Regions from separate parts of the Sporosarcina sp. USHLN248 genome, predicted to be linked through region 1. Evidence: a T-box and tRNA genes for the amino acid it is inferred to sense, from the RefSeq annotation. Region 1 holds a T-box; the other holds one or more tRNA genes.
The links. A T-box is a leader RNA that pairs with one kind of tRNA and senses whether it is charged. The one in region 1 lies ahead of trpS (tryptophan--tRNA ligase), so its partner is inferred to be a tRNA-Trp.
Positions count from the first base shown of each region.

Region 2: it has a tRNA-Trp gene. The T-box ahead of trpS (tryptophan--tRNA ligase) is inferred to sense a tRNA for this amino acid. The anticodon was not compared.

Region 1 covers NZ_JBBCZC010000001.1:115,396-136,834, reverse strand. Annotated here, with positions in the region: gene mgtE (magnesium transporter) at 1-615, opposite strand, end outside; gene prpE (bis(5'-nucleosyl)-tetraphosphatase PrpE) at 704-1,444, shown strand; gene WFH04_RS00580 (RluA family pseudouridine synthase) at 1,438-2,340, opposite strand; gene WFH04_RS00575 (NAD kinase) at 2,340-3,221, opposite strand; gene yjbM (GTP diphosphokinase) at 3,112-3,813, opposite strand; gene WFH04_RS00565 (UPF0738 family protein) at 3,830-4,222, opposite strand; gene WFH04_RS00560 (lytic transglycosylase domain-containing protein) at 4,369-5,067, shown strand; gene WFH04_RS00555 (globin domain-containing protein) at 5,150-5,542, shown strand; gene WFH04_RS00550 (DsbA family protein) at 5,539-6,342, shown strand; gene pepF (oligoendopeptidase F) at 6,972-8,795, opposite strand; gene WFH04_RS00540 (competence protein CoiA) at 8,846-9,985, opposite strand; gene mecA (adaptor protein MecA) at 10,222-10,875, opposite strand; gene spxA (transcriptional regulator SpxA) at 11,286-11,684, opposite strand; gene WFH04_RS00525 (putative glycoside hydrolase) at 12,083-13,288, opposite strand; T-box leader at 13,456-13,685, shown strand; gene trpS (tryptophan--tRNA ligase) at 13,741-14,727, shown strand; gene WFH04_RS00515 (YuzI family membrane protein) at 14,684-14,902, opposite strand; gene fabF (beta-ketoacyl-ACP synthase II) at 15,009-16,247, opposite strand; gene WFH04_RS00505 (beta-ketoacyl-ACP synthase III) at 16,388-17,320, opposite strand; gene WFH04_RS00500 (DUF2929 family protein) at 17,508-17,693, shown strand; gene WFH04_RS00495 (ATP-dependent Clp protease ATP-binding subunit) at 18,173-20,320, opposite strand; gene rraA (ribonuclease E activity regulator RraA) at 20,441-20,926, opposite strand; gene WFH04_RS00485 (metal-sulfur cluster assembly factor) at 21,219-21,439, opposite strand, start outside.
Region 2 covers NZ_JBBCZC010000020.1:17-10,921, reverse strand. Annotated here, with positions in the region: gene WFH04_RS09780 (GNAT family N-acetyltransferase) at 1-551, opposite strand, end outside; gene WFH04_RS09775 (disulfide oxidoreductase) at 676-1,104, shown strand; gene WFH04_RS09770 (thioredoxin family protein) at 1,101-1,577, shown strand; gene WFH04_RS09765 (RluA family pseudouridine synthase) at 1,589-2,431, shown strand; gene WFH04_RS09760 (methyl-accepting chemotaxis protein) at 2,691-3,629, opposite strand; gene WFH04_RS09755 (aldo/keto reductase) at 3,711-4,544, opposite strand; gene WFH04_RS09750 (NCS2 family permease) at 4,699-6,000, shown strand; gene trmL (tRNA (uridine(34)/cytosine(34)/5-carboxymethylaminomethyluridine(34)-2'-O)-methyltransferase TrmL) at 6,245-6,718, opposite strand; gene queG (tRNA epoxyqueuosine(34) reductase QueG) at 6,735-7,862, opposite strand; gene WFH04_RS09735 (B3/B4 domain-containing protein) at 7,918-8,622, shown strand; tRNA gene WFH04_RS09730 (tRNA-Leu) at 8,776-8,856, opposite strand; tRNA gene WFH04_RS09725 (tRNA-Cys) at 8,893-8,966, opposite strand; tRNA gene WFH04_RS09720 (tRNA-Gly) at 8,977-9,051, opposite strand; tRNA gene WFH04_RS09715 (tRNA-Gln) at 9,056-9,127, opposite strand; tRNA gene WFH04_RS09710 (tRNA-His) at 9,138-9,213, opposite strand; tRNA gene WFH04_RS09705 (tRNA-His) at 9,247-9,322, opposite strand; tRNA gene WFH04_RS09700 (tRNA-Trp) at 9,347-9,420, opposite strand; tRNA gene WFH04_RS09695 (tRNA-Tyr) at 9,428-9,512, opposite strand; tRNA gene WFH04_RS09690 (tRNA-Thr) at 9,520-9,595, opposite strand; tRNA gene WFH04_RS09685 (tRNA-Phe) at 9,609-9,684, opposite strand; tRNA gene WFH04_RS09680 (tRNA-Asp) at 9,693-9,768, opposite strand; tRNA gene WFH04_RS09675 (tRNA-Met) at 9,772-9,846, opposite strand; tRNA gene WFH04_RS09670 (tRNA-Val) at 9,980-10,055, opposite strand; tRNA gene WFH04_RS09665 (tRNA-Glu) at 10,266-10,340, opposite strand; tRNA gene WFH04_RS09660 (tRNA-Ser) at 10,368-10,458, opposite strand; tRNA gene WFH04_RS09655 (tRNA-Asn) at 10,462-10,536, opposite strand; rRNA gene rrf (5S ribosomal RNA) at 10,589-10,704, opposite strand.

The DNA of each region.
Region 1 (21,439 bases):
TAATGCATCTTCATCGGCAATAATTAAATCACGTAAAGATACAACACCTGTGAGTTTATTGTCATCACTAACGACGAACACATAATAAATCGTTTCAGCGGATGGCGCTTCGTTGCGCAAAATCGTCATCGCTGAACGTACAGTTGAGTTTTCAGGAACAGAGACGTACTCCGTTGTCATAATTGACCCTGCAGTATACTCTTCGTAATGTAAAAGGGATTTAATTTGAGCAGCCGCTTCTTTATCCATTAATGTTAAATAGCTGGCAATTTGTGACTTATCAAGTTCTTTCAGGACATCTACCGCGTTATCAACGAACATATAGGAAATCATATCCGCCGCATACGTCGTGTCCATCTCCTGAAGGAACTCCTTATATTCACTATCATCTATTTCACTAGTCTCAAAAATTTCGGCCAACTCTTTAGGCGAAAGAAAATAATACATAATTTTACGAAGCGCCGCATCCACTTTTTCATAGAAAACTGCCCGGTCATATGGGTGAATTAATAAATACTCTTCCCGAAAAGCGCGGATATCTTGCTGCATTAAAGCTTCGATCATTTTTCCTTCATTTACGATAACTCCATCTCTTTCTTGTTCATTTACAGTCATGGCTGCACCTTCCTTTCCATTCCGACATGCATGTTTGCACAACTATACGGTAAGATACTATTTAAACTTACATTTAGGAGGACCTACGATGACATTTGACATAATTGGTGATATCCATGGCTGTTACGACGAGTTAATGGAACTCATTCAAAAATTAGGCTATACATTTGACTCCGGTTTGCCAGTACATCAAGAAGGTAGACAATTGGCATTTGTAGGAGATGCTATGGATCGTGGACCTGCCTCTCTTCCGACGCTGCAGTTTCTTTTCGCTTTGCAAGATGCCCGTAAATTAATCTATTCCCCGGGAAATCATTGCAATAAACTTTACCGTTTTGCATTAGGCAATACTGTTCAGCAAAAACACGGCCTGGAAACAACTACAGCCGAACTATACAAATTGTCTCCACATGAACAAAGTCGTTTTTTACAACGATATAAGGCATTTTACGAAGCGCTTCCTTTATATGAAACGTTAGACGGCGGAAAACTTATTATCGCACATGCAGGGATTCCTGAACAGTTCATCGGAAAACCATTTTCAAAAAAAGTTAAAACCTTTGTCCTTTACGGTGATATTACAGGCGAAACCCTTCCAGACGGCAGGCCGGTTAGAAGGGATTGGGCAAAATCATATAATGGCGAAGCAATGATCGTCTATGGCCACACACCTGTAAAAGAAGTAAGATTTGTCAATAACAGCGTGAATATAGATACTGGCTGTGTATTCGGTGGGAAATTATCAGCTGTCAGATATCCAAGCATGGAAATTGTTTCTGTTCCATCCAAACAGCCTTATAACCCTGAGAAATTCACTGAATTTTATTGATCTATTAAGAGGGACTGCAAATCTTCTGGCAAAGGAGCAGAAAATTTGAGCGGCAGACCGGTCAATGGATGTGAAAACGACAGTTCAGCGCAATGAAGCGCCTGCCTTTGAATTAATGTTAAAGAGCCACCGTAAAGATCGTCACCTAATAGCGGATGACCAAGCCATTGCATATGAACTCGGATTTGATGAGTTCTTCCTGTGTGCAATTTTAATCCTATTTGCGCAAATTCCACTTCGCTTGCATAATAACGGCCATAAACCGTGACATCTGTACGAGCATATTGCCCGTCGGCCCGCACCGTACGTTCAATAATGCTGCCTTCTTTCCTTCCGATCGGCTGTTCAATTTGATAATAATCTGACTCAAAATGCCCTTCAGCCAATGCTATGTAGTTACGGCTAAAATGGGACTGAATCATTTGATCGCTTAACAAATGGTGAATATGTCTATTTTTCGCCATACAAATGAGTCCTGATGTATCAGTATCCAATCGCGTCACAACATGTGCTGTGGCGGGAATTTGTTCATCAGCAAATTTCCCTGCTACAAAGTTTGCTATCGTACCATCAGGCTGATCTCTTGAAGGAATTGTTCCTTGTCCTGCCGGCTTGTCAATGATCATGATCGCTTCATCTTCATAAATAATTGACAGCGGACCCGATTGAGGAATTAATCCCGCACTCGGCTTTTCGGGTGGAAATAGAATCGTCACGACATCTCCTTTTTCCACGATATGCCTGACAGTCCGCTCTGTGCCATTTACGGTAATGCATCCACCTTCGTATTTCGTAGCAGTCAATGTTCGTTTGGAGATCCCTTTACTATGCAGAAATTCTCTTAGTAGCAAAGGACCAAATTCCACAGTATAAATTAATTTGAAACGCGTGTCCATCATTCATCACTCGCAATGAAAGAATCATGGACACGTTTCCAAAACGGAAAAGCACGGAATCTTCCAAAACGAACCTTTTTGTCCGAAACTTTATATTCAATAGACTTTACATCTTTGTGAAGAAGTTGTAAATGATCAACTGTCACCATGAAATCCGGACCATTTACCGGTGTCAATATGCATCGATGGTGAGCAGGCAGTACTAATGGCGACCCAACCGTCCTAAATACTCGGTTATTAATAGAAGCCATTTCTGTTAGCTGCATAGCTGAAAAGGACGGATGGATGATCGCGCCACCCAATGCTTTATTATATGCTGTTGATCCTGATGGCGTCGACATGCAAAGGCCATCACCTCTGAATCGTTCAAAATGCTCTCCGTTCAATTCTACGTCCATGACTAAAGTTACTTCAGGCGATTTAACAGTCGATTCGTTCAAGGCTAAGTATGTTGCGCTTTTATCGGAATATCTGTAATTGATCATGACTTCCAATAAAGGATACTCAATGACGTTGAATTCCTTGCGCGCGATTGACAATACTAATTTCTCCATCTCCTCAGGCTTCCAGTCCGCATAGAAACCTAAATGACCCGTATGAATTCCGATGAAAGCTGTATGCTCTAATCTGTGGATATATTTATGGAAAGCATGCAGTAGCGTTCCGTCCCCCCCGATCGATAAGACGATATCTGGTTCTTCTTCATCATAGACAAGCCCAAAATCCTTTAAATAATCCTTTGCCTCAGAAGTTAGCCGCTTCGACAAATCGTCACTTCTTGTCTGGATTGCGAATTTCATTATGATCATTCCTCCTTTCATTGCGTATTTGGTAATCGCGTTCCGCTGTCTCTTTAAAAGCACTGAAATACTTTTGCGCATCATGGATTTCATCTCGAATGAGCGACATTTCTTCATCAAGACGAAAAGCAGCTTCAGCAGCCCTTTCAAGACGATGGCGAATCTCATCAGGCAATTCTCCGCTATACTTATAATTCAATGAATGTTCGATTGAAGCCCAGAAATTCATTGCCAATGTCCGGATTTGAATTTCAGCCATAATCGATTTTTCGCCGTGGATCGTCTGTACCGGATATTCAATAATAATATGAAACGACCGGTAACCGCTCTTCTTTTTATTGGAAATGTAATCTCTCTCTTCGATGATTCTCATGTCGGTGCGGTTCCGCAACGTCTGTACAACTTTGCCGATATCGTCGACGAATTGGCACATAATCCTCAGTCCTGCAATATCAGGAAGTTCTGCCGCCAGTGCATCTGACGGTTTGAATGCGATTCCTTTTTCAAGCGTTTTATCATAAATGCTTGCAAGCGGCTTTACCCTGCCAGTAACAAATTCTACCGGTGTATGTACATTCTCTAATTCATATTGCGCACGCAGACCTTTCAATTTCACTTTCAACTCTGCAACGGCTTGCTTGTATGGTGCAAGAAATTGTTTCCATTCATTCATGAAGAACCCTCCTATGTCACTCTACATTTTGCAGGAGGTCATGGAATTGGTGCTCGACGGCAGATGTGAATGCCTCCCCATAATTGTCATTCCCCTCTATATTAAAAATGAGCATTGTCAGTTCGTCTTTAAATCCTACCAATGGAATTGATTTTCCTTGGCTAATCATGATTGGATCCCCGTCCAGCTGCAATGCCTTTGCCATATGACCCCAAGTATTTTGAGGGAAATGCACATACGTGTATCCATGTTCATGATCGAATAAATAGACGAATGACATTTCTTCAGAATCGGTAATCATTTTGTTTGCTGGTTTTCCTAATTGGACAGCAGCTTCTTCATCATGAAGTATAAAGTGAATCTCATTTCCTTTTTGTATTCCATCCATAACTCTATTTTGAATTCGCATTTCTTTTCTCCCTTTCAATAATCATACGTTCAGTCTACCATATGATAAGCGCTCATGCAGTTTGTAACATGCGTTTTCTTGCAGGACTTGCTATACTAAGTAGAGCAAGTTCTTTAGTCTTACAACTTTTGAAAGGAAGGATTCGTTTGGACGCACAAACAATTCGAACTTTGATGGATATACAAGCGATGCAATCATTGGGGACGATGCAATCTTTTGCCGAACGGCAATCCGTATCTTCCTCCATGTTCAGTGATCTGATAAATGAAATGATGTTTAGTATTGGCGAATCAGGTTCCTCAACAAATCAATTGCAATCTTTTGGAATGTTCGGCGGCCTGCAAACGTTGGAAAGCCTTCAATATTCCGGATCAAACCAAGTGTACATGCCTTCAAGTTTATCGGATGCTTTGCAGAGAGTTTCCGAAACATATTCATATGATAGTGGAAGGAACTACTCAGGGGACTATTCTGAAATTATTAAAGAGGCCGCTGAACGGTACAACTTGCCAGAAAACTTAATAGCTTCGGTTATTAAACAGGAATCGAATTTCAATCATCAAGTCGTCAGCCGTGCAGGTGCTATGGGACTTATGCAACTTATGCCGATGACAGCCAAGTTTTTAGGGGTGCAAGATGCTTTTAATCCTCAGCAAAACATTATGGGTGGCGCAAAATATTTACGTCAAATGATGGATCAATTTGATCAGCGGATTGAATTGGCTCTTGCGGCTTATAATGCCGGTCCTGGAAATGTGAAAAAATATGGCGGCATTCCACCATTCAAAGAAACGCAGCAATATGTAGGAAAAGTCCTATCCTATTATCATCGCAATACTGTGTAACGGTTCATAGGCTATTTATTTGTGAAAGAAATGATTGGTTGATAAAATGTTCATACAGTCAGAACAAAGGAGATTGACATACATGACTCGAAAACCTTTGATTCCTTATGAGGAGATCGGTGCTGAAAAGTTATCGGAACTTATCGACCGTTTTTATGCAAAAGTTGCTGTCCATCCAGACCTTTATCCGATTTTCCCGGAAGATCTGACAGAAACAGCACGAAAACAAAAACAATTTCAAACGCAATTTTTAGGTGGACCAAATTTATATACAGAAGAACATGGCCATCCAATGATGAGAGCGCGTCATATGCCTTTTCCAATTACACCTACCCGCGCAAAAGCTTGGCTTGCATGCATGGCAGAAGCTATGGATGAAGTGGGTCTTGAAGGAAAGCTCCGCGATATTTATTACCAAAGGCTCGTTATGACCGCTAATCATATGGTTAACAGGAGCGAGGAGGATGGGCAGTGAATCGGGAAACTCTATTGGAAGAAGTTCATGCCCCCGCATATGCCAAGCCAATTGAACTATATGCGTTCATTGATCCTTTATGCCCTACATGCTGGGCGTTGCAACCGATGCTTCGTAGATTGCAAGTCGAGTATGAACGTTATTTCACACTGCGAATTGCACTACGCACAACTTTGCCAAAGATAAACGGCCTATGTTTCAATAAAAAAGAGGATCCAAAAGCGAGCGAGAAAAGTCATCCATCATTTCCAAGCTTGGCGATTAAAGCTGCCGAGTTCCAAGGCAAACGGGCGGGCTTCCGATTTCTATCCAAGTTGTATGAATACACCTTTTTAAAGTCTCGTGATGTTTCATCTTTATCGGTATTAATTGAAATAGCCGAGAAAATGGAATTAGATGTCAATGAATTTGTACTTGACTTTTCTTCGCATAATGTAATGCGCTCTTTGCAAGTGGACTTATACTTGGCAAATGAAATGGAAGTATGTGACGCTCCGACTTTTGTTTTCTTCAATGAAAATATTGAAGACGAAGGGTTAAAAGTGGATGGACTTTATAGTTATGAAATATATGAACAAATATTGGAAGAATTAATTGGACAACGTATTACACCTAATATCCCCCCTACTTTGGAAGAATTGTTTTGCAGGTTTGACTCCTTTGCGACGAAAGAAATCGCGGAAATCTATCGTATTTCTGAAAAGGCTGCTGAACGGGAACTGAAAAAACAATTGCTTCAACAAAATGTCGAACGTCTACCGTTTCAGGAAATGACAATTTGGCGCAAAAAAGTAAATTAAAAAAGGCTGCTCACAAAGTCAGTGGATACTGATTTTACGGGCAGCCTTTTCATTTTAAAAACATATTTTTCTACCAATTGTCTCTTTCCTTTTCAGCCGACTAAGTGAGTCGACGCTCATTTTATAGGTTCACAGTTACTCATTAAAACAAGCAGTTAGAATAATGATTCGTTTCCTTTGTGTATGTCATCTTAATACCTGATTTACAGACCTATAGTTCTATTGGAAAAATCTCCATAAACGCATATACGAAAAGAGCATCCGCTCCTGGGGGAGAGGGATGCTCTTCTACAAAGGGAATGGGAGAAATGTTCACGTTCAAACAAAAGGGGTGTATGTTTGGTATGTGATTTATTTCACATCTATAATTTATCATAAAATAATAGTAACATCAACATTTCACATGAAATTTCACATGAATGTCACAATTGAATAGGCTAACAAACACCTATGTTAAGCTTTTCCTTCATAAATCATTGTTTCTGACTCTCATTATTACAAATGAAAGCGCTTCCTTTTTAAATTATATTAAAATAATTATATCCATAAGAAAACTGCACCCTGTTTCATCCTCCTGTCGGGTGCAGTCCACTTTTGTTTTGTTACTAATTATATCGGCAACATAATCATTATGAATGCTTGTCCAGCAATGCTTCTAACTCATTCAATCTCTCTTCAAACACGCGGCAAGCTTCTTCAATCGGTGCTGCGCTTGTCATATCGACGCCAGCTTTTTTCAAAACTTCAATTGGATAATCTGAAGAACCCGCTTTTAAGAACTCATTAATATATCGATCTACCGCAGGTTGTCCTTCTGTCAAAATTTGATGGCTTAGCGCTACTGCCGCACTGAAACCAGTCGCATACTGATAAACATAATAGTTGTAATAGAAATGCGGAATCCGTGCCCACTCAAGCGCAATGTCAGCATCATCTTCTACGGCATCGCCGAAATATTTTTTGTTCAATGCGAAATATTCTTCGGAAAGCTTATTAGCTGTTAATGCAACACCTTTCTCGTCAAGTTGATGGATTAAATGCTCAAACTCTGCAAACATCGTCTGGCGGAATACAGTTCCACGGAATCCGTCAAGCCAATGATTCAACAAATAAATACGTTTTTGTTCATCATCAATCGTTTTCAATAAATGATCATTTAGAATCGCCTCATTCACAGTAGATGCTACTTCTGCTACGAAAATTGAATAACCGCTATAAATGAACGGCTGATTTTTCCGTGAATAATAGCTGTGTACACTATGGCCGAATTCATGCGCTAGTGTGAATAAGTTATTGACATTATCTTGCCAGTTCATGAGAATATATGGATTAGTGCCATATGCCCCAGAAGAATAAGCTCCTGAACGCTTCCCTTTGTTTTCGCGAACATCTACCCAACGATTTTCCAATCCTTCTTGGACAATTGATTTATACTCTTCGCCAAGCGGATGGAAACTTTCCAACATGATTTTAGACGCTTCATCATATGAAATTTTCATATCTACATCTTGCACAAGTGGCGCGTACATATCCCACATATGCAATTCATTCAGCTTCATGACCTTTTTGCGCAAAGCGACATAACGATGCAGCAATCCGATGTTTTTATTGATCGTTTCCAATAGATTATCATACACTTGTTCCGGTATATGATTTTGCGATAAAGCCGCATGACGTGCACTATTATACTTTCGGATACGCGCATTGACGTTATGCTGCTTTACGTTGCCTGACAAAGTTGAAGCGAAAGTGTTTTTAAACTCATCATATTTGCTGTACATCGCCTTAAACGCATCTTCTCTGACACGCGGATCGTCGCTTTCAAGGAAACGGATATAGCGACCATGAGAAAGCTCAAGTTCTTCTCCATTCTCATCTTTCACCATAGGGAACGTCAAATCAGCATTATTCAGCATGCTAAACGTCTCCGCTGAACTGCCAGTTACTTCGCTTAATTGTGCCAAAATTGCTTCTTGCTCAGCAGGCAAAACATGCGGGCGGTATGCGTTAACCTCTTTAAATTCTTGCTTGTACAACTTCAGTTTTTCATCATATTCAGATAGATTGGTCAGCTCTTCTTCCGAAATTGTTAGAAGCTCAGGCAAGAAGAACGATAACGCTGTCGACACTTTAACATAGAGTGATTTAGCGCGGCTTTCCATCGCTTGATAAACGTTGTTCGTTGTATCTTGGTCACTTTTCAAATGCGCATACACATACAACTTACGCATTTTTTGTGAAAGTGTATCGCGGAATGTCAATGCCTCATATAATGCATCCGCCCCATTACGAAGCGTCCCTTTATACTGTTCAGCATTGCCTACGAGTGCTTCAATATCTTTGAACTCCTTCTCCCACTCTTCATCTGTAGGGAAGATATCCTCTAAACGCCAAGTCTCCTCCACATTCACTTCTTCCCGTGTTAAAACTTTGTTCTTCGAATCAGTCGTCATGTTTATTCCTCCTTTTAATTCCCTTCGGAAAACGAATCATTTTCATTCTCTCAATTATAAACCTTCTTTGCAACATATCTTTCTGAAATAAGTCGCAAAATTTTGTTTTCAATATTCTTTCCTTCTGCCGTTATGTTATGAATGCCGCATTGTTCAAGAAATGATAAATATTCCTTGCATGCGACTACCATTTCTTCGTTCGGCTCGTCAAATTGTCGAGCAAATGACCAAAGTTCTTTTTCTGAAGTAGCACGCCATTCGATTTTTCTTTTATGGAGAAAATATAAGAGACGTATTTGCCAATCACAATCCGCTTCCCGAAAAGCTCGATTATGTGCAACGGGCACTCCGAAATGCAAAGGCAAACGGATTGGATGTAGACGCATCTCATAGCAGCCGCGCAAAAATGGATCCTGTATTCCTTTTCTATTTAGTAATATTCTCTGACTCAGAAATGCGTTTCTTTGGATTTTATATAAATGATAATATTGCTCGATCATAGATTGCGAAGGAGCTTTAGGACGTGAAAATGGCAATGTTTGCGCTTCATAAGGTAAAGTGTTATGAAGTCCAATATACCGTTGTCCTCCAATATGCAATAGACTGCTCATATAGTGGAATGTTGATGTTGGGGGATGTAAAGAGAAGAGTAAGTCCCCTTCATTCGGGGTGGTCAATAAGAATTGCTCATGAAACTTTGAGAGTTGAAAAATACCAATACCATTTTGCTGTTCTATGAATTTTGCGGGGGTATTCAAAATCCATAAGGGCTCCATTCCGGCAAGACGATATCCTTCCGATCGCTCTCTAAATTTATGGCGTGGGATCGGGCTGCATTGAAACTCAATTGGAATGGACATCTTTTGAGTCTCCACTACTAAATCCGGCCTTTGTGATAAATTACGCAAAAACGGTTCCATCTTAACTGCATATCCTTTGTTTTGAAAGAAGTTGAATAATAATCGCTTCCCTAATAGATGTTCAGGTGATTCCCCTTCCGAAAAAGAATCCCTGCAGGAAGTCTTTTGCTCATGTGCAAAATGTGGAATAACGACCTCCCCTACTTTCAAAATAACTTTTGATTGACATTGTGGGCAATAAAACTGATGCTGACTCCTTAAACGCCGCAAAGCGTTACGTTCGATATCCGACATCAAAACAATTATCTCTCCATTTTCCATTTGTGCCATTAAAATATGCATCACTCCTCTTTGCTTCATTGTATGAATTTTCGCTCCATAGAGCAAGTCTTTCAAAAGGAGATTATTTGCAAGCAATTGAATAGATTAGTGGAGCGCGTCATGTGGAACAGTGCATTGCTAGGCCTATACCATAGCACCTCTATAATATAGCAAACATCGTTTCTTGCGAAAAAAAAAGCCGCCCATCATCTAATAATCGACGTAGGAGCGGCACTTTATATTCATCAGCTGCCAAAATAATGTTCCATTTTAGCAAAAACGTCTTTGTCCATAATCACTTTACCGTACTCTTCCAATCGGTGAATTGTCATATTGGATACTGATCCAAAATCAGAAATGACACTGCATAGATCCGTCTTTTTCGCATCATTCATTTCCGCGTCATCATAATTTATATATAAATAATATTTATCTTCGAATGAATAGAGAGATGACTCGAAAGTATAGCCGTGCACTTTATTCGCCAATGGAATCAGATCATCAAAGTTTGAAAACACGAACATATCAGATAACCACTCTTCCGGTTCATCGTTCGTTTCATCCATTAATTGGTCAGGCTTCCCAAACATCGCATGGTCTTGGAACATTTTTCTTGGATCATCCATGCCAAATGTTTCTTCCATTTCATCCGTGTCTGTCATCTGCGCCCTTGTTACGGTAACTTCAATTCCATTATTCATCGCATGGACTTGAATCCATAACGGCCCTTCAATTTCAAATTCCGTCTCGTCATTGATTTCATCCATCATTTCCCAGAAGAGCTCTTCACTTTTATCGCGGTTATACCAAACTTCTTCCCGCGTAAATCCACGCTCTTCAATATCTACATATGATAGATAAAACTTAACGGTATTCTCATTAATGCGCTCTATTTCCATCCCTTTTCTCTCCCTTCCTTCAAACGGGCAATGGCCCGCTTCATTTTTTTGCAGTGAACCTGCAATGCTTCTTATACTTACTATATGAACGTCCTACCGGATATGAAAGGGTTCATTATAGGGACGTATAACGTTAATTGAATTGTAGAAAACATCCGCCCGGAAAGCAAGAGGAATGCAAAAAGCTGATAGGTTTACGGCATTTTGCCTGTCGACTCCCTATCAGCTTTACTATATTCTTTAACTTGATTCGGCAGAAATCCCTACTTCAAAAAGTGATGGGATACGCTTGCTCTATTTTCTTTTAAATCAGCGAGAACCAAATTAGCTGATTCAAGTTAAGCCTCCGACGAATGTTATTTTGAGGCAAGCTTTCGCACTCCCCAAAAAATCATCCGGACATAATTGAATTAGTTAACCATTCGCCGCGCTTCAAGCAGCTGATAGGCCCTTACCTTACGAGGCAGAAAACGTCTAATTTCATCTTCATTATAACCTACTTGCAGCCTCTTTTCATCTAAGATGATTGGTCTTCTTAACAGGCCAGGATGTTCTTGAATTAATTCGTATAACCGTTGCAACGGCAAGCTTTCAACATCCACATTCAGTTTTTGGAAAATTTTCGATCTCGTTGAAATTATTTCATCCGTACCGTCTTCTGTCATGCGAAGTATTTGTTTAATCTCATCAATATTCAATGGTTCAGAGAATATATTCCGCTCTGTATATGGAATGTCATGCTCTTCCAACCAGGCTTTCGCTTTTCTGCAAGATGTACAACTTGGTGAGGTGAATAATGTTACTCCCATTCGCTGGACACTTCCTTTCAGTCTGCTCTTTCAATATTGTATTTAAATCAAATTAGAATAATTTTAAAGAAACGATCTTGAGTTCTATTATACACGTTATTGAGAATGATGAATACACCTTTTTAAGAAAAAATATGTTCGGTATGTCAAGTTTGTCACATTTCCGCAATATTGATGGGCTTACAGCTCCTTAGGCTATGTAAATTTATCCTTCTTTACTGTTATACCCGAACGAGGAATTAAATAAACATCTTCAAACACATTTATTTTCGTTCTCATTTAGTAAGTCCAAATTGAAAAAGGTAATTCCTACTTAATAGTACGTCTTTACTTTCCGAAAAGTTTCATTTTCTTATTAAAAAAATCCGGAAACCATTACGATGGCCCCGGATTTTTCGTTAAGGAGTATAATCTACTCCTTCTGTATACGAATTGCCAGCATTCCATAATAAGAATTCGTCTATCCCATTCTCATTTAATGCTTTAATTTGCGCTTCGACCTCTTTCTTGCCGTAACGAAGATAATTGCCTGCACCTAACCAAGGAGCGCTGAAATCTTGCAGCCACGGACGGGATGTCGGTTTGTTCTCCAACTCTCCCAATTTGGCATTTTCAACTTTAGCATATTCGTTAACGAGCCGGTACGGTTCCAAATCGGGTTTCGCAATTCCGAAATAAGATGTCCAATGACTTGGATAAATCATAGATGAAATGACATCAACATTTTCCGAGATTTTCGAAAAGTTTTGCCCGATGCCAGGTGCTTCAGGCAGAGTTGCTGAATAGCCAAATATATCGACAGATACATCAACATCGTAAGGTTTTAGCTTCTCACGAGCGTATGCCACAAAATCTGTAACAGCCTCTACCCTTCTTTGAACAGGATCCAAATCGGAATCCTTATACTCTCCCATTGAATAGTTCAATACTTCATGACGTTTTTCAAATCCTTCAGGAAATCTTACATAATCGAATTGAATTTCTTTGAAGCCCATCTTCGCGGCCTCAATTGCAATATCGACATTATGATCCCATACCTCTTTCAAGAACGGATTGACAAATGATTCTCCCCGTCCATTTGCCCATACTTCATTTCCATCCATAAAAGATAGATCAGGGCGCTTTTCTGCCAATACACTATCTTTGAAGACGACAATACGGGCAATTGGATATACTTCTTTCTCTTCCATTGTCTCTAACATTTGACGCGGATCTTTTATATACGGCTTTCCGATGCCCAATTCAAAGAGCGGGGAATCTTCTGTAGGCTTGTATGTAATGTTACCTAAGTCGTCTTTTATATCAATGACCATTGCATTCAACTCTGTTGACTCAATTAAATGTAATAGCTTTTCAAATTTTGCCCCTCCAGCTGAATGACCTGTAACATAGATTCCCCTTACTGCATCTGGATACTGAAAAGCAAGACCCGAATCATACCGATAAAGCGATGAACTATGTAGTAACTGAGTATCCAATTGCTCAAAAGCATATGTACGTTCTGCAAAGTCGTCTACTTTTTTCTCATTTGCTGCGTGAGCACTTAAAGGAAAAGCGATAGCAGCTAACAGTAGAAAGCGACTGAGCAATGCTGTTTTTTTCATAGAAAACATCCTTTCAATTCAATTATTCTATCAAACTTACACAGCTTTACATAGGTTAAAGTTGTCTATTCCCGTCACTTCTTGTCTATAAACACCGAAAGTTCTATAACAAATTTCACTGTTGCATTTAACAGATCCCTATAGTATAATTGCGACAACTTACGATTCGAAAAGCTATGACGGAAATAGTACGAATGTGACAGTCATTCAGAGAGCCTGTGGTTGGTGAGAACAGGTATGACGGCATGAGGAATTGGGTTCCTGAGCTTGATTTGCGAAATGGATGCAAAACATTCCATAGTAGCTCATCACGTTACCCGCGTTAAGGGAAGTGGAGTGGCCTTATGAAGGCTGATTCGGGTGGTACCACGGTTGATCTACATCAGTCGTCCCTTATTTTAGGGATGATTGGTGTTTTTTTATTTTCAAGGAATATTGAGGAGGAATTTTTAATGAAAACAATTTTTTCAGGTGTACAGCCTACCGGTACAGTTACATTAGGGAATTACATCGGTGCTTTCAAGCAATTTACAGAACTTCAACATGAATACGACTGCCGTTTTTGTATCGTCGATCAACATGCGATTACCGTTCAGCAGGATCCAGATGAATTGTCAAAAACGATTCGTTCATTAGCTGCAATCTATATCGCCAGTGGCATCGATCCCGAAAAATCCGTTTTATTTATTCAATCGGAAGTGCCTGCCCACGTACAGGCCGGATGGATGATGCAATGCCTTTCTTATATCGGTGAGCTTGAACGGATGACGCAGTTCAAGGATAAATCTGCAGGCAAAGAAGGCGTATCTGCTGGTCTTTTAACATATCCTCCGTTAATGGCTGCGGATATTCTCATTTACAATACGGATATTGTGCCAGTTGGTGAAGACCAAAAGCAGCATGTTGAGCTCACTCGTGATTTAGCTGAACGGTTCAATAAACGGTACGGTGATGTGTTGACGATTCCTGAAGTGCGTATTCCGAAAAACGGAGCTCGCATTAAATCATTACAGGATCCATTGAAAAAAATGAGCAAATCAGATCCAAATAAAAAAGGTACAATTTCCCTTTTAGATGAGCCAAAGCAAATTGAGAAAAAAATAAAAAGTGCCGTAACAGACTCAGATGGCATTGTAAAATTTGACATTGCTGAAAAACCTGGTGTCTCTAACTTGTTGACGATTGAATCGGCATTAAGCGGCGTTGCAATTGCAGACTTGGAAGCAAAATACGAAGGTTTAGGCTACGGTGCATTTAAAGCAGGCGTTGCCGAAACAGTGATCGGCCACTTGTCCCCATTACAAGATCGATACAACGAATTGCTGCATTCTCCAAAATTGGATGACTATCTTGATTTAGGAGCTGAAAAAGCGAACGCCATTGCCTCTGCGACACTTAAGAAAATGGAGGCAGCGATGGGAATCGGAAGAAGACGGTAAGGTTCAGTACGATCACCGCCATGACAAAAAGTGCAAAATCAGCAGTTTGCAAAATGTACATGAATATTTGTTGATATGTATAGCCTAACGATAAATAATTTAAGTAGAGAATCATATTGGATACAGTAACGACAATAATTCCGTAACTGATTAGAAAGAGGAATACTCTTGTCATGATTCAACGCCCTTTTATTTTTCTACCATCTTATGTCCGTTGGCTGTTTTTAAGACTTTAATAATAAAGGTCCTCTTTTCACTTAGGAAACAGAGGACCTTTTATTTCAATCTATTTTTTTAAACACAAGTGAAGCGTTGTGTCCGCCAAATCCTAAGGAATTGCTCATCGCATATTTGATATCTGCTTTTCTTGCTTCATTGACTACGTAGTCAAGATCGCATTCCGGATCGGCAGTTTCATAATTCATAGTTGGTGGCAACATGCCTTCCTGCAATGCTTTCACTGTGAAGATTGCTTCCAAGCCGCCAGCTGCACCTAATAAGTGGCCAGTCATCGATTTTGTTGAACTCATTGATAGTTTGTAGGCGTGTTCGCCGAATACTGTTTTGGCTGCAATTGTTTCAAATAAATCATTGTAAGGTGTGCTCGTTCCGTGCGCATTTATATAATCGATTTTGTCAGGTGTTATGCCTGCTTCATCGATTGCTTGCTGCATTGCACGTGCCGCACCTTCCCCTTCAGGAGCAGGTGCAGTAATATGGTGGGCGTCACCCGTAGAACCATAGCCAATCAATTCAGCATAGATTTTCGCACCGCGTTTCTTCGCATGCTCGTATTCTTCAAGAATTAGAATACCTGCACCTTCTCCGATTACAAAACCATCCCGGTCTTTATCGAATGGACGCGAAGCTTTTTTAGGATCAGGATTCAATGACAGAGCAGTATTTGAACAGAAACCAGCAACTGCCATTGTAGTGATCGGTGCTTCCGTGCCTCCTGTAATCATTACATCCGCATCGCCACGTTTAATGACCTCAAATGCGTCGCCGATCGAGTTCGTTCCAGATGCACAAGCTGTCACTGTACAAGAGTTAATGCCTTTTGCCCCGAAATGAATGGATACTTGCCCCGAAGCCATGTCAGGAATCATCATCGGCACGAAGAACGGGCTGACACGTCGATAACCTTTTTCAAGGAATGTTTTAAACTGTTGCTCATGTGTCTCCATTCCACCGATCCCCGAACCGATCCAAACACCAGTGCGCAATGCCGTTTCTTCATCCAACTCCAATTCTGCATCCTTCATAGCCATAATGGAAGCTGCCATTGCATAATGCGTAAACCGGTCCATCTTCCGTGCATCTTTACGAGGTATATATTCCTCAATATTGAAATCCTTTACTTCAGCCGCAACTTTCACAGGAAATTGATCTGCATCTAAGCGCGTTAAAGGACCGATTCCAGATTGTCCATTTAACACTGCTTCCCATGACGCTTCAGCAGAATTTCCGACTGGAGAAACCGCTCCAATCCCTGTTACAACGACACGACGTTTTTCCATCTTGAATACTCCCCTTCTCTTTTGCGATCAAATTATTACCTATTGTATAATATCGATCCGTTCATACGCTAATAAAGTGATACCCCAAACGGCAAGGTACATTCATCAGCTACTTATTCAGTAGTCCTATGAAGAAAAAGTTATCTTCCCCACTTTATACATAGGGCTCCCCAAGTCAATCCTCCGCCGAAGCCTACCAATACGATAATATCATCATCCTTCAATTTACCTTCAGCTAAATCATCGTACAACGAAATCGGTATTGAGGCTGCAGATGTATTACCATATTTATGAACAGTCTTAGACATTTTCTCAATCGGCAATCCTAACCGTTCACGCGATGCTTCCATAATTCGGATATTTGCTTGGTGTGGGATTAAATAATCGACATCTTCTGTCGTCAAGCCCGCTTTCTTTGTTACTGCCACAGCTGATTCGCCCATTTGGCGCACAGCAAATTTAAAAACTTCCCGGCCATTCATTTGAATATGCGAATCTTGATAAAGATGTTTTCCACCGCTGCCATCTGCACCTAACTCAAATGATAGTATGCCGCGTCCCTCGCTCACTTTACCAACAACTGCAGCGCCAGCTCCATCGCCAAATAAAACGGCCGTATTCCGATCTTCCCAATCCATAATTTTAGATAATTTCTCAACACCGACTACTAAAACATTTTCATACGTGCCCGCTTCAATAAAATGCTTCGCTGTAACGACACCGTACATGAATCCAGAACAAGCTGCTGAAATATCCATCGCTGCAGCATTTTTTATCCCTAAGCGGTCTTGTATCATCGCAGAAACCGACGGGAATGGACGATCAGGCGTAACCGTAGCAACGATTATTAAACCAATTGTCTGTGGATCAATCCCAGAATTTTGAATAGCGCTTAAAGCTGCTTCGTACGCCATATCAGACGTATCCGTCTCGCTGTCAGCAATTCTTCTTTCCTCTATGCCTGTTCTTGTTCGGATCCATTCATCCGATGTATCCATCCTTTTTTCCAAATCGCTGTTTGTCACGACATGGGAAGGAACAAATTTACCAATCCCAAGAAGACCTGCATTCATTTTCTCATACCCCGTTCCTTATTATCTATTCCTATTACCTGGTGTTAATTATAAAAGATTATTGAGTATTTTTCAATATGATGACACTAATTTGCCAAAGAAAAAAAGTTTTGCCGATTCTTTTGTTTATTGAATGTACAAGCTATGGTATGATGAATGAGGAAATTGTTAAGTCGAGGTGATATCGATGAAATATATTATAACTTTCTTTTGGTCTTTCATTTTAGTGACGATGTTGAACTATGTAGCTGGTTCAATTGCCAGTATCGAAGTATTTGACTTCACAGGCGGCATCATCGCTTCAATTGTTTTATCAATTCTTGTCTTAATGGTAACTGCGGTTATTGGGAACGAGGAAGTAGCAGATCATTAAGAAATGAAACCGTTCCTTTCACAGAACGGTTTTCAGACTGTAGACAAAGTATCTTTTTTACTTTGTCTACAGTCCTTTTAAGGTTTGTAGTCATGAGATAGGTGTTTGCCCAGCTTGGCTTGAAAACGCTTGTCAGACAAGGCGCGAAGTCGAGCGAAGACCCGAATAGAACTTAGGTTCATGAGGGGACGAGCGAGACGAGCAACGCCGTATGCGAGCGTTTGTCAACAAGCTGAAACCGTTCCTTTCACAGAACGGTTTTTTTATATTTCCATCCGATAGGTACTGATCATGCGGGTTCAGACGTGTAATAGATAGATTTTACTGGCGCCAATCGTGTGGGCTCTGGCACCACTTCGTTTTTCTGGCGCGTTGCTCGATTTTACTGGCTCTATTTGAATCAGTTATACGGGCGCTACATAAAAAAGTACATACGAAAAAACACCTGCCACTACGATTGACAGGTGTCTTTCTTCATCTTATACAATTTCCACATCCAACTTTCCATCTTTCATCGTCAAAGAAAGCTTCTGTCCTTCCTTCAATTCACCTTTAATCACTTCTTTGGCGACTGCTGTTTCTACATGTCGCTGAATGAACCGTTTCAAAGGCCGTGCGCCGAAATCAGGATCAGTTCCTTCTTTAACAATCCAATCCAGTACAGCATCGCTATAAATCAGCTCTACTTCTTGCTCCTGCAAACGTTTGACTAAGTCTTCCAATAGCTTTTTAGCGATTAATCGGAAGGTGTCTCCCGACAATGAATGGAAGATAATAATGTCATCCATCCGGTTCAACAGCTCCGGTTTGAAATGTCGACGCAGTTCAGCCATGACAAGGTCTTCTGTCGCATGGTCTTCCGAATCGAACTGGCCTTCCAACAAGAAGGCTGAACCGATATTGGAAGTCATGATAACAACTGTATTCGTAAAATGAACTAATCTTCCTTGGCTATCAGTAATTCGTCCATCATCCAAAATTTGAAGCAAAATATTGGAGACATCAGGGTGTGCCTTTTCGATTTCATCTAACAAAACGACTGAATATGGATTGCGCCTTACCGCTTCTGTCAATTGTCCGCCTTCTTCATAGCCGATATATCCCGGAGGTGCACCTACTAAACGGGAAACACTATGTTTTTCCATATACTCGGACATATCAATTCGGATGAAATGATCTTCCGAATCGAAAAGTGTGGCGGCCAATGTTTTCGCGAGCTCTGTTTTACCGACACCTGTTGGCCCTAAAAATAAGAAAGAACCGATCGGTTTATTTGGATCTTTAATACCTGCACGAGCACGCCAAACTGCTTCCGTCACAAGCTGGACTGCGTCATCCTGGCCGATAACCCTTTCCTCAAGCGTTTCACGAAGGCGCAGTAGCTTTTCTCGCTCTCCTTCTACCAATTTTGTCACTGGGATTCCTGTCCAGCGCGCCACAATCATGGCAATTTCATCCTCCGTTACTTCTTCTCTCAAAAGTCGGTTATCTTGACTATTTGCGAGTGGCGCCTCCAATGTTTGGAGTTCCTTTTCCAACTCTGGAATTTTGCCATATTGGAGTTCAGCGGCTTTATTTAGATCAAACCGGTTTTGTGCATCCTCCAATTCACGGCGATAACGGTCCAGTTCTTCACGCTTCTCTTGGATTTTTCGCAATGCTTCCTTTTCTTTATTCCACTGCTCTCTCATGTCAGCAGAAGAATCTTTCAGATCACGCAGTTCTTCACGCAACGCTTCCAAACGGGTTTGGCTTATTGCATCCTTCTCCTTTTGCAATGCTTGTTCCTCAATTTCAAGTTGCATCATTCTGCGAGTGACAGAATCAAGCTCTTGCGGCATAGAATCAATTTCCGTGCGAATCATTGCGCTCGCTTCGTCAATTAAATCAATCGCTTTATCCGGCATGAAACGCTCTGTTAAATAACGGTCTGACAATGTAGCGGCCGCCACGATTGCTCGATCGTGGATTCGGACACCATGATGCAGCTCGAACCGCTCTTTCAGCCCTCGTAAAATGGATATCGTATCCTCTACAGAAGGCTCCCGCACAAATACTTGCTGGAAACGCCTTTCCAATGCTGGATCTTTTTCAATATATAAGCGATATTCATCCAAAGTCGTTGCACCGATGCAATACAATTCTCCTCGCGCAAGCATCGGCTTCAGCATATTGCCCGCATCCATTGCTCCTTCCGTTTTGCCAGCACCGACAATCGTATGGATTTCATCAATGAAAAGTATAATTTCCCCTTCGCTATCTTTCACTTGCTTCAGTACGCCCTTCAGACGCTCTTCAAACTCACCACGAAACTTTGCCCCGGCAATTAAAGCACTCATATCCAATTCAAATATTTGCTTGTTTTTCAACCCGTCCGGCACATCGCCTTTTACAATCCGTTGCGCAAGTCCTTCCACGATTGCCGTTTTCCCGACTCCCGGCTCGCCAATTAATACAGGATTATTTTTCGTCTTTCTCGATAAAATCCGCACAACATTACGAATTTCTTCATCCCTGCCGATAACAGGATCCATTTTGCCGCTTTTTACATCTTCTACAAGGTTTCGCCCAAATTGTTCAAGCGGTGTACGTTGGTCTTCTTGCACGCCGTCCATTCTCATCTGCATTCACCTCATTGTTTGACTTTGACTATCTTTGATTAATTAAATTATAAGGAGAAATAGCGTTACTGTACATTTTTTTGCTTGCTCTATTCTCCTACCCGCACGATAATCAATAAAACATATTTATGAATGCAATAACTGGCGATTCGCAACAACGATACCATCTTCATCTGCATAAACATAATGGCCTTCGACCCAATCGATATCCCCGAAAAACAAAGACACGCCTCGCTCTCCCTTGCCTTCCTTATTGCTTTTAAAAGGATTCGTGCCTAACGCTAAAATGCCGATATCCATTTCTGATAAGTCTGCGGAATCTCTAACGCAACCATTAATAATGATTCCTGCCGCTTTACGTTCTGTCGCAATGCTCCCTAACTTGTCCCCCAACATTGCACATCTCATCGACCCTCCACCGTCTACGACTAATACGTCTCCTTCTTTTAAAGATTGAAGTGCTTCTTTTACCAAAACATTGTCCTCAAATGCTCTTACAGTAACGATTGGACCTGAAAAACGTTTTCGTTTTCCGAATGAATGGAATGGTGCTGTGCAAAATGATAATTCCTTGGCATATTCATCACATAAATCTGCAGTTTTAAACTCCATGCTGTATTCCCCTTTCAGTGCGATTTGTTTATCAAAAAAAGCTGAATGACAAACGTCAAACAGCCTTTTCTCCCCATCATATAACTTCTTCATAAATAGAACTTGTTCCATAGAAGCTATGCTTGAAATAAATGCCGCTTAATGGAATATCGCAAAAAAATACGCCACGCATTCTATCGCTTGAATCTTTGTCGCTATGGGACAGAAGAAACAGAACGCGAGTGATTGAAAACGACTTGAGCCGCATTTACTGATAGCAATAATCTATTTTAATCTCACAAGACAAGATGGATCATCGTACGCCTAACGCCATTTTTGCATAGCGGGACATTTTGTCGCGTGACCAAGGTGGATTCCAGACAATATTGACATCTACGTCTTTCACCTCAGGAAGCTCAGATAGTTCTTGCTTAATATTCATGACGATTTGCGGACCCATTGGACATCCCATAGAGGTTAGTGTCATGTCCACCTTTGCAGTGCCTTCATCGTCTAAGTCCACATCGTATACAA
Region 2 (10,905 bases), on a different contig from region 1:
AAATCATTCAATAGTTGAAACGTCAACACAGGATCGTAAATCTTATGCCTTGTAACTGCTTCTACATATTCCCTTGCAGACATTTCATTCGCATACTGATAGTAATTCGGAATCCTGCCACCGATAATAATCGACTTTAAGTTCATCCTTTGGGCAAGTTCCTTCCTTGCATCATATAGCCGCTGCCCTACTTTCATCCGTCGATAATCGGGATGGACCATCACTTCAATACCGTACAGATTATAGCCCTCAGGATTATGGTTCGTTATGTAGCCGTGTGCCGAAATATCATCCCAAGTATGTCGATCATCGTATTCATCAAAGTTAATCATTAAACTCGAACACGAGCCGATAATTTCACCATCCAACTCGGCAACGATTTGCCCCTCAGGGAAAATGGCCAAATGGCTCTTCAAATGCTCTTCCTCCCAAGGCTCCATCCCGGGAAAGCAAATTTCCTGCATACGCAAAATCTTTTCAATATCCTTTTCTTCCATCTGTCGGATAATCATACTCATTTCAAATGAAGATAAATCAAATTCCTCGCTCATCTTTCATCACCTCTCTCCATGTTTACCCAAGTTACGGCTAAAAAGTCAAGGAGAGTGAATATTTTACATGGTCCCATCCACACACTATAATCATATATAAGTCTTTGATACAGGAGTTGAACAGATGCCAAAACGATTGGAAAATAGCCTGTTATTTATCTTTACAGTTTCCTTGATTGCAACATTAGGTTCATTGTATTTTTCCGAAGTGCGCGGCTTTGAACCTTGTACATTATGTTGGTATCAAAGGATCCTAATGTATCCGCTTATATTAATTTCAGGAATCGCTTTAATTCAAAAAAATAGTAACATTGCATTGACGACAGCATTATTTTCTCTCATTGGCGGTTGCATGTCGCTCTACCATTATAGTATACAAAAACTTAGCTTTTTGAAGGAAAGTGCCCCTGCATGCGGGAATGTCCCTTGTACGGGACAATACGTCAATTACTTAGGGTTTATTACAATTCCATTTATGGCCCTACTAGCTTTCATACTTATTTTCATTACAAGCCTGTTCATGATGAAATGGCAAAAGGAGTTTACAAAATGAAGAAATTGCTTATTATCGGGGGAGTCATCGTTGCGATTTTTGTTTTAATCGTCGTCTTGACGAATCAATCAAACAAAGAGAAACTGAAAGATAACCCTTACGGAACGGATAACTTATCTAAATCAACAATCGCATTAATCGGCAATGAAAACTATAGCAACATCGTACTTCCAGAAGATTTATATGACAAGGTGTCTTCCGGGGAATCAGTGACGGCATACTTCTTTTCTCCAGAATGCCAATATTGCCAACAAATGACGCCAATCCTAATGCCTTTGGCAAAAGAGGAAGGCATCCATATTTACCAATTCAATATGTTGGAGTTTGGAAAAGAAGCGCAACCTTATGGCGTTAAATCTTGGCCAACGCTCATCCATTATGAAGACGGTAAAGAAGTCGGCAGAATGTCAGGTTTGCCAAATAATCCTGAAGAAGATATTAAAGCTTTCTTTGATCGCTATGTTAATAAATGAGGAATAATCCAATGAACTATTTTCACTATGTAGTAGATGAAGAAGAGCTGACAATTGAAAAGCTGCTACTTGACAAGTGGAAAATCGGCAAAAAAACTGTCCATCAAATGCGAATGGACAAGGCGGTGACAGATCCTTCCGGCGAACCGGTTGATTGGCGGATTCCTTTGCCTCTAAATGCTGTTTTACATTTTCACTTTCATGCGAAATCCGACTATGAACAAGATGATGTAAGTGGAGTCGACATACTTTTCGAAGATGAGCATATAATCGCTGCCGTAAAACCCGCAGGCATTTCGGTCCATCCGAATGAAAAAGATAATGGCGGTACGTTCATGAATGCAATGATGAAATCTATCGCGACGAATGGCGGAGAATACGTAGAGCATATCCATCGTTTAGATCAGGGGACTTCCGGCATTATTCTATGTGCAAAGCATCCAATTGCTAAATCGATCATGGATCGGAAATTGGAGCAGCATGAAGTGACGAGAATTTATCATGCAGAAGTTGAAGGGGTCATGAAGCGAACGAAAGGCGTGCTCAATTATCCGATCGGGCGCGATCGGCATCATTCTACGAAACGAAGAGTATCCCCATCTGGCCAAAAAGCGACTACCCATTTTCGCGTGATGGAGAGAAGGTCTGATTCCACGACGGTTGAAGCCTCATTAGTAACTGGCCGAACTCATCAAATCCGTGTACATTTTTCACATATTGGCCACCCCGTTGTTGGCGATACGTTATATGATGGCAGTCCAACTGAGGACGGGCAGTATCGATTGGCAGCGAAAAAGATTTCATTCGAACATCCAATTACAGAAAAACCGATTACAATTGAATGGATCGTATGAAACAAAGTATCTTTTCACTATATCTACAGTCTTTTTAAAGGTTTGTAGTCATGAGATATATGTTTGCCCAGCTTGGCTTGAAAACGCTTGTCAAGGAAGGCAACCTAAATATGCTTAATCGTAAAGCTGCCTTAATTTCTGCAAAGAACGCAGAAATTAAGGCAAATCGAACCAACTCTTTGCTGTTCGATTCGCAGTATGCGAGCGTTTGTCAACAATCTGAAACAAGCCGGACCCTCAACAGGACTCCGGCTTGTTTTTATGAGAATGATAATTGCCTTATGCCATTTTCCAGGCGTAAGTCCACTTCTTTCGCGTCATCAATATGATCAACAATCAGTGCATGCGCTTCGCTGAATAATGAATTGGCATCCGATAGCTCCATTTTCACCCGCTCCGCCAATTTCTTCTGCTCTTCAATCATTTCCTGAATTGCTGTAATATCTATTTTGCTTTCTTCAACAGTACCTAAGATCCGCTCCATTTTTTCTGCTGTTGCCATGCTGACGGTAATGCCTTTTTCAATAAGAGCTGCACTTTTCTTCGTTGCAGCAAGAGCTTGTTCAATTTCATCCCGCAACGCATTCGTCAGCGTTTGAATATTCGCTGTGCTGTCAGATGTGCTTTCTGCCAATTTACGAACCTCTTGCGCGACGACAGCAAATCCTTTTCCTGACTCCCCTGCTCTTGCGGCTTCGATGGAAGCATTCAATGCCAATAAATTCGTTTGTGCAGCGATATCTTCAATGACACCGACGATGGATTGGATTTCAACGGAACGTTCACTTAAATTCGACATATTCTTTTCGGAAGACTGGATTTGACTACCTAACTCCTTAATTACACCTGCTGTCGCATGGACTTCTTTCGTACCTTCAGTAGCCTCTTCTACCATTCGCTGCGCTTTTTCTTCCAAAGAATAGCCTTTCTCATATAACTCATTTGATTTTTCAGTAGATTGTTCGCTTAATTCGCCAACATTGTCAAATTTCTTTTCAATTTCTGTTACTGCATCCCCTAAAACAGTATGCTGTGCATTCACTTTCTCATGCTGGTCAACAGCTGCATGCAACTCGTCCTTCAACTCGCGCAGTCGATCCATCTCTTCAGCTTTTTTATTGGCATATTCAGATTTTAATTTTTCAATTTCCTCAATTAATACAGCACCATTTTTTTCTGTTTTTTTACTTCTGAACAAAACAATTCCTCCCTATTACTCTGTCATCTACTCTTAGTATACTATGAATTGTGAGGAAAGGCTCAGGTTCAAAAGTCACATTTATAGTGTGTCATATTTTTCGGGATTAGTCCCTGTTCGTTCATCCATATTCAGTGCATTGATCGTCATCATATCTTCGAGTGTAAGCTCAAAATCCGCCACTTCGATGTTCTCTTTAATTCTCTTAGGAGTGACGCTTTTCGGGATGACGACTAATCCATTTTGCAAATGCCACCGGATGATGACTTGGGCAGTCGTTTTGCCATGCTTCGCCGCAATATGGAGCAAAGTTGGATGCTCCATTAACTTTCCTCTCGCTAGAGGAGACCAAGAAGTGACAACGATTCCGTGTTCCGCACAAAATTCCCTTAGCGGTTCCTGCGTAAGCCTTGGATGAACTTCAATTTGATTCACCATTGGCTGTACATTTGCCGTTTTAAAAAGCTCTTTCAAATGATGGGCATGGTGGTTGGACACACCTGTTGCTCGAATTAACTTTTCCTCGTAAAGACGCTCAATTGCACGATACGTATCTACATACTTATGAGCAACAGGCCAATGGGTCAAATAAAGGTCCAAATAAGAGACACCCAACTTTTCCAATGAAACTTCAAAGGCTCTTAATGTTTCATCATATCCTTGATCATTGTTCCAAACCTTCGATGTAATGAACAATTCCTCACGCGGAATGCCCGACTGGCGGATTGCATTTCCAGTCTCCATTTCATTCTCATAAATTGCAGCAGTGTCAATTGCTCGATAACCAACTTCCAATGCGTATGAAATAGCAGTCTCCGTCTCTTTAGGGTCAGTCATTTTGTAAACACCTAATCCTAATTGAGGCATTGCAACGCCGTTCGATAAAGTGAGCTCCTTGCGATAAATTGATGTCATGGACTTTACCTTCCTTTATCATTTTCTCTAATTGTACAATGAATAAATACTTTTTTCGAACTTGTATTAAGATAATGGTTGCTTTTCGTGTGTAAAACGAATAATATTATAAATGCATGTAAAATTGTTCGTGTTTTGAGAGGGGTATATTCACTTGTTTCAACTTAAAGAAAAAAATACAACAGTAAAAACAGAACTACTATCGGGCATGACTACTTTTTTGACTATGGTGTATATCGTTATCGTAAATCCGATCATTTTGTCTGATGCCGGCGTACCATTTGACCAAGTATTCTTGGCAACAATCGTAGCAACCGTTATAGGCACACTTTGGATGGCGTTATTTGCGAACTATCCGATTGCGATAGCTCCCGGAATGGGGTTGAATGCGTATTTTGCTTCAGTTGTTATCGCTTCAGATGGACAGCTTGATTATTTAACAGCTTTTTCTGCCGTATTCGTTGCAGGTCTTTTATTTGTACTGCTATCCTTAACATCTTTCCGTGAAAAACTCATTGAGTCCATTCCAGAAAATTTAAAGCATGGGATTACAGCAGGCATTGGACTTTTCATCGCTTTCTTAGGCTTGCGTCTTTCCGGCTTAGTTGTGTCACATGAATCGACTCTTGTAAAATTAGGTGATTTAACATCACCGCCCGTACTCTTAACATTATTCGGATTGCTCGTCACAATTGTATTAATGACTTTGAATGTTTATGGAGCCATTTTTATCGGCATGATTTTTACTGGGATTGTAGCCTTTTTCACAAAGCAATTACAATTTGAAGGAGCACCATGGAAGCTGCCCCATCTCCCCGAAGGAATTATTGTTTGGAATCCAATCGAGGCAGTAGGAGATGTGATTTCACATGGGCTTTATGGGGTTGTATTCGCATTTCTTATCGTGACATTATTTGATACGACAGGCACGATGATCGGCGTAGCAAAGCAGGCTGGTCTCATGAAAGGGAAGTCATTGCCTCGCGCAAGACATGCATTGCTTGCGGATTCAATTGCCGCAACTGCAGGCGCTATGGTTGGAACAAGCCCGACATCTGCGTATGTTGAATCTTCTTCAGGTGTTGCGGTTGGGGGACGCACTGGTTTAACGACATTGACCGTAGCTGTCTTATTCATTGGCGCAGCATTTTTCAGTCCTGTCGTCGGTGCCCTATCCAATGTCGCCGCCATTACAGCTCCTGCATTAATCATCGTTGGTAGCCTAATGATCGGCACAGTAAAGCATATCGATTGGGATTCGTTTGATGAAGCGTTCCCTGCATTTCTAGTCATTTTAACGATGCCATTAACATCGAGCATCGCAACGGGAATTGCATTAGGGTTTATCACCTACCCATTATTGAAGGTCGTAAAAGGAAAATGGAAGCAAGTTCCTGTCCTTTTATATGTTTTCGCCTTGCTGTTTGCTTACCAGCTTCTATTTTTGCCGCATTAATCATTGTTGAAACAATGTCACATTTACGTATGACAGACATTTCAATTTTAGCACGTTTAAGGTATACTATATAAAGGACTAATGATTTTACAGGAGGTACACCCGATGAAACTAATCCTTATTATGGGCGTTTGCTTCGCTTTCTTATCAGCAATTCTAACAGGCGGCTATGAAGATAAACCTGGTAAAGTGAAAAAATAAGCATCAAAAAACGGGACATGCCATGATCGGCTGTCCCGTTTTATTATTTCAAGTCCAAAAATGATTGTTGCCGCAGTGCTTCGTAAATTAATATCGCTGCTGTATTGGATAAATTCAATGAACGGATATGTTCATTCATCGGAATGCGCAAGCAATGCTCTTCATTTTCAGCAACCACTTCGTCAGGAAGCCCTGTCGTTTCCTTGCCGAATACAAAGAAGATGTCTTTCGTTGTATCTGTAAAATCAAAGGAAGAATACGTCTGCTTGCCAAACTTCGTAATGAAATAAAATTCTCCGTCCGGAAAAGCATTAAAAAATTCATTGAGTCCCTCATGATATGTGATATCGACATGTTCCCAATAATCGAGCCCTGCTCTCTTTAACATCTTATCATCTGTAGAAAAACCAAGTGGTTTGATTAAATGAAGCTTCGTGCCTGTTCCTGCACAAGTTCTTGCTATATTTCCCGTATTAGCAGGGATTAAAGGTTCAAAAAGAGCTACATGTATTGTCATTTCAAGTACACTTCCTTCACACAGTCTCGATTGCTTTTCTCATTTCACTACACACTTCTTCATTTTCTTCATTCGGTAAAGCTCTTTGCACTGCTTCGAGCCCTTCCGAGTTCCCTATTTGGCCAAGCGCCCATGCAGCTGTGCCGCGAATCATTGGTCTCGGATCTTTCTCCATTAGGCCTATTAAATCAGGTACCGCCGATTCATCTTTAAAGTGTGCGAGTGCAATGATTGCATTCCGCTGAATAGGATTTTTCCCACGCCATGAACCCGACATATGCCCATATGTCTCCTTAAATTGCCTATTGGATAAAGTAAGCATCGGTTTTAATAGCGGTTTGACCAATTCTGGTTCAGGCTGAAATGCATTTTGATGTAAATTAAATTTTCTTTTATTTTTTGGACAAATCGTTTGGCATGTATCGCAACCATAAACCCTATTTCCGATTTTTGCACGAAATTCTTCAGGAACGGATTGCTTCGTTTGCGTCAGGAATGCAATACAACGCTGAGCATTCAATTGCCCACCTTGGATTAAAGCTCCAGTCGGACAGGCGTCTAAACAAAGCGTACAGTCTCCACATTCATCCTCCATAGGCCGATCTGGCGCGAATGGGATATTCGTTATCATTTCGCCAAGATAAACATAAGACCCAAACTCCGGAGTAATAATTGAGCAATTTTTTGCGGACCAGCCGATGCCAGCCCTTTCAGCTACTGCCCGATCGACTAGCTCCCCTGTATCGACCATAGAGCGGCAATGTGCTTGCGGTACCCTTTCCTTAATATAATCTTCTAAGAGCGATAGCTTCTCCCGTAAAACCGTATGGTAATCAACACCCCAAGACGCTCTGCAAAAGATCCCTCTTCGTTCACTCTTCGTTCCTTTAGGTGGATTCTCCATTTTGGACGGATAAGCAACAGCAATAGATAAAATACTTTCAGCTTCATCTAAAAGCAAAGCAGGATTTGTCCGTTTTTCGATGTCTTCTTCTTCAAAGCCTGATTGAAACCCTAACTCTTGCTGCCGTCTAAGCCTATTTTTCATTTCACGGAATGGAGCTGCAGTCGTGAAACCGATTTTATCTATTCCAATGGCCATCGCATAATCTCGTATTTCTTGTTGTAATTGAGCGACATTCACACCAATCCGCCTCCTATATGATAAAATTGACAAAAAGAATAGTAGGGTGATCTTATTGAGATTTGATATCGAGCCAACAGTATTTGAACGGTTACCAAACTTAAAATTAGGCATTAATCATTATACCAAAATTACCGTCACAGAATCTCCCCAAATGCTAAAAGGTCGTTTGCAATTATTTCAAGAACAGCTCTTTTTTGAGTTAGAACAAAAAGAGCTCACTCAATTCTCGGGAATAAAGGAATGGCGAGATGCTTGGAAAAAGTTAGGTGCAGATCCGAACCGTTATCGTCCTTCAGCAGAAGCTCTTTTTAGAAGAGTAAAAAAGCAAAACTATTTAATGCCCTTTCATAGTGCAGTCGACTTGAATACTTTCTTTTCTCTGCAATACGAAATTCCAGCAGGTATTTACGATCTACATAAAATTGTAGGGAATATCCGACTGGACAGAGGTAGCGAAGAGGATGGATATGATGGTCTTAACGGCCGCTTCAACTCGCTTCAGAATATTTTGGTACTAAAAGATGATTACAGCCCATTCGGCAGCCCTTTCGTCGATTCGGTCCGTACAGCGGTTACTGAAGAAACGACCGATGCACTGCACATATTCTTCATTCGTCCGTTAATGGAAGCTGAAGAAGCATATAAGCTAACAGAAGCATGCGGGAATATGTTCACTAGCATTAGCGGAGGCGATGTTACCTCCTATGTCTTACATAAAGGACAAGCAGCGATTGAGATAGACGATAGTATTGAATAATTGTTTTCTCAAAAAACGATGTGTATCCAATCTCAGGTCTCTAAGGAAAAAGCCCTTGCAACCTTGCTGCAAGGGCTTTTCAGATCCAAATAGTAAATAGAGAGAAGCTATGAAAATGAAAAAGCACAACATCTGTTGTGCTTTTTCCGTGGATACCCGAGGCCGGACTTGAACCGGCACGCCTCGCGGCATCGCATTTTGAGTGCGACGTGTCTGCCATTCCACCACTCGGGCATATAATGATAATATCCAACAGCGTACATAAAATACTGGAGGCGGCAACCGGAATCGAACCGGTGGTAAGGGTGTTGCAGACCCGTGCCTTACCGCTTGGCTATGCCGCCGTAGAAAAAGTGGAGCGGAAGACGGGATTCGAACCCGCGACCCCGACCTTGGCAAGGTCGTATTCTACCACTGAACTACTTCCGCGAAACTGGGGTAGCTGGATTCGAACCAACGAATGACGGAGTCAAAGTCCGTTGCCTTACCGCTTGGCTATACCCCAAAGCTTTAAATGGGGCGACTGAAGGGAATCGAACCCTCGAATGTCGGAACCACAATCCGATGCGTTAACCACTTCGCCACAATCGCCATAATATTAGTATTTATGTTTGACTGCATGGATGGGGCGGCTGAAGGGAATCGAACCCTCGAATGTCGGAACCACAATCCGATGCGTTAACCACTTCGCCACAACCGCCATAATATTGAGTTGCAACTGTAATGGCAGGGGCAGTAGGAATCGAACCCACACCAAAGGTTTTGGAGACCTCTATTCTACCGTTAAACTATGCCCCTGTAAAGATGGTGGTGGGGGACGGATTCGAACCGCCGAACCCGGAGGGAGCGGATTTACAGTCCGCCGCGTTTAGCCACTTCGCTACCCCACCAAGAGCATGGTGCCGGCGAAAGGACTTGAACCCTCAACCTACTGATTACAAGTCAGTTGCTCTACCAGTTGAGCTACACCGGCACGGTGATAAATATGGTGGCTCAGGACGGAATCGAACCGCCGACACAAGGATTTTCAGTCCTTTGCTCTACCGACTGAGCTACTGAGCCACATATAATGGCGGTCCCGACCGGGATCGAACCGGCGATCTCCTGCGTGACAGGCAGGCATGTTAACCGCTACACCACGGGACCTTTTGGTTGCGGGGGCAGGATTTGAACCTGCGACCTTCGGGTTATGAGCCCGACGAGCTACCACTGCTCCACCCCGCGATAATAATAGTTGTAAGACTTTTAAATCCTACGCATCCAGCTGTTTATGGGAGTTAGTTGAAATTTCCTTTTAGTAAATTTCACAAATCACATTCTGCGTTATGAGATTTGCTCCACCCCGCGATAATAATTATGGTGGAGGATGACGGGTTCGAACCGCCGACCCCCTGCTTGTAAGGCAGGTGCTCTCCCAGCTGAGCTAATCCTCCGGGTTAAAATTGCGATAAGCTTCGCATTACTGCGTCAGCTTCATTCACTCAATCAGTCACGTACCGTTGTACGCTCCTTCTTTCACTCAATCGCTTCCTTGTTCTACTCGCTTCTCCCAATTTTAACGGGAGTGCGATAAGCTTCGCATTACTGCGTCAGCTTCATTCGCTCAATCAGTCACGTACTGTTGTACGAGTCTTTAAATAGAATGGTGACCCCTACGGGATTCGAACCCGTGTTACCGCCGTGAAAGGGCGGTGTCTTAACCGCTTGACCAAGGGGCCATATGTATATTATCTATTGTATAAATCTGGCGGAGAGCAAGGGATTTGAACCCTTGATACGCGGTTAGCGTATACACGATTTCCAATCGTGCTCCTTCGGCCACTCGGACAGCTCTCCATTTGGCTCCGCAGGTAGGACTCGAACCTACGACCGATCGGTTAACAGCCGATTGCTCTACCACTGAGCTACTGCGGAATAATAATGAAACGAATGACCTTTGTATAGTTCATTCTCTTTGAGAATTGCAGCCCAGCGATGTCTTACTCTCACAAGGGGAAGCCCCTCACTACCATCAGCGCTGAAGAGCTTAACTTCCGTGTTCGGTATGGGAACGGGTGTGACCTCTTCGCCATTATCACTGGACTACTTTCACAAGACAAGATTTAGTATATCAGATCTCACTGGAAATTTCAAGCGTTTTTTACAAAAAAGTATTTTTATTCGCTCAAAACCGGATAAAACAGACATCGTACATCAATCAACCGTGCAATTTTTTCTTTGTCCAGCCTCAGCGGTTAAACGGTCGTCTCCGCTTTTCTTATAGGTTAAGTCCTCGATCGATTA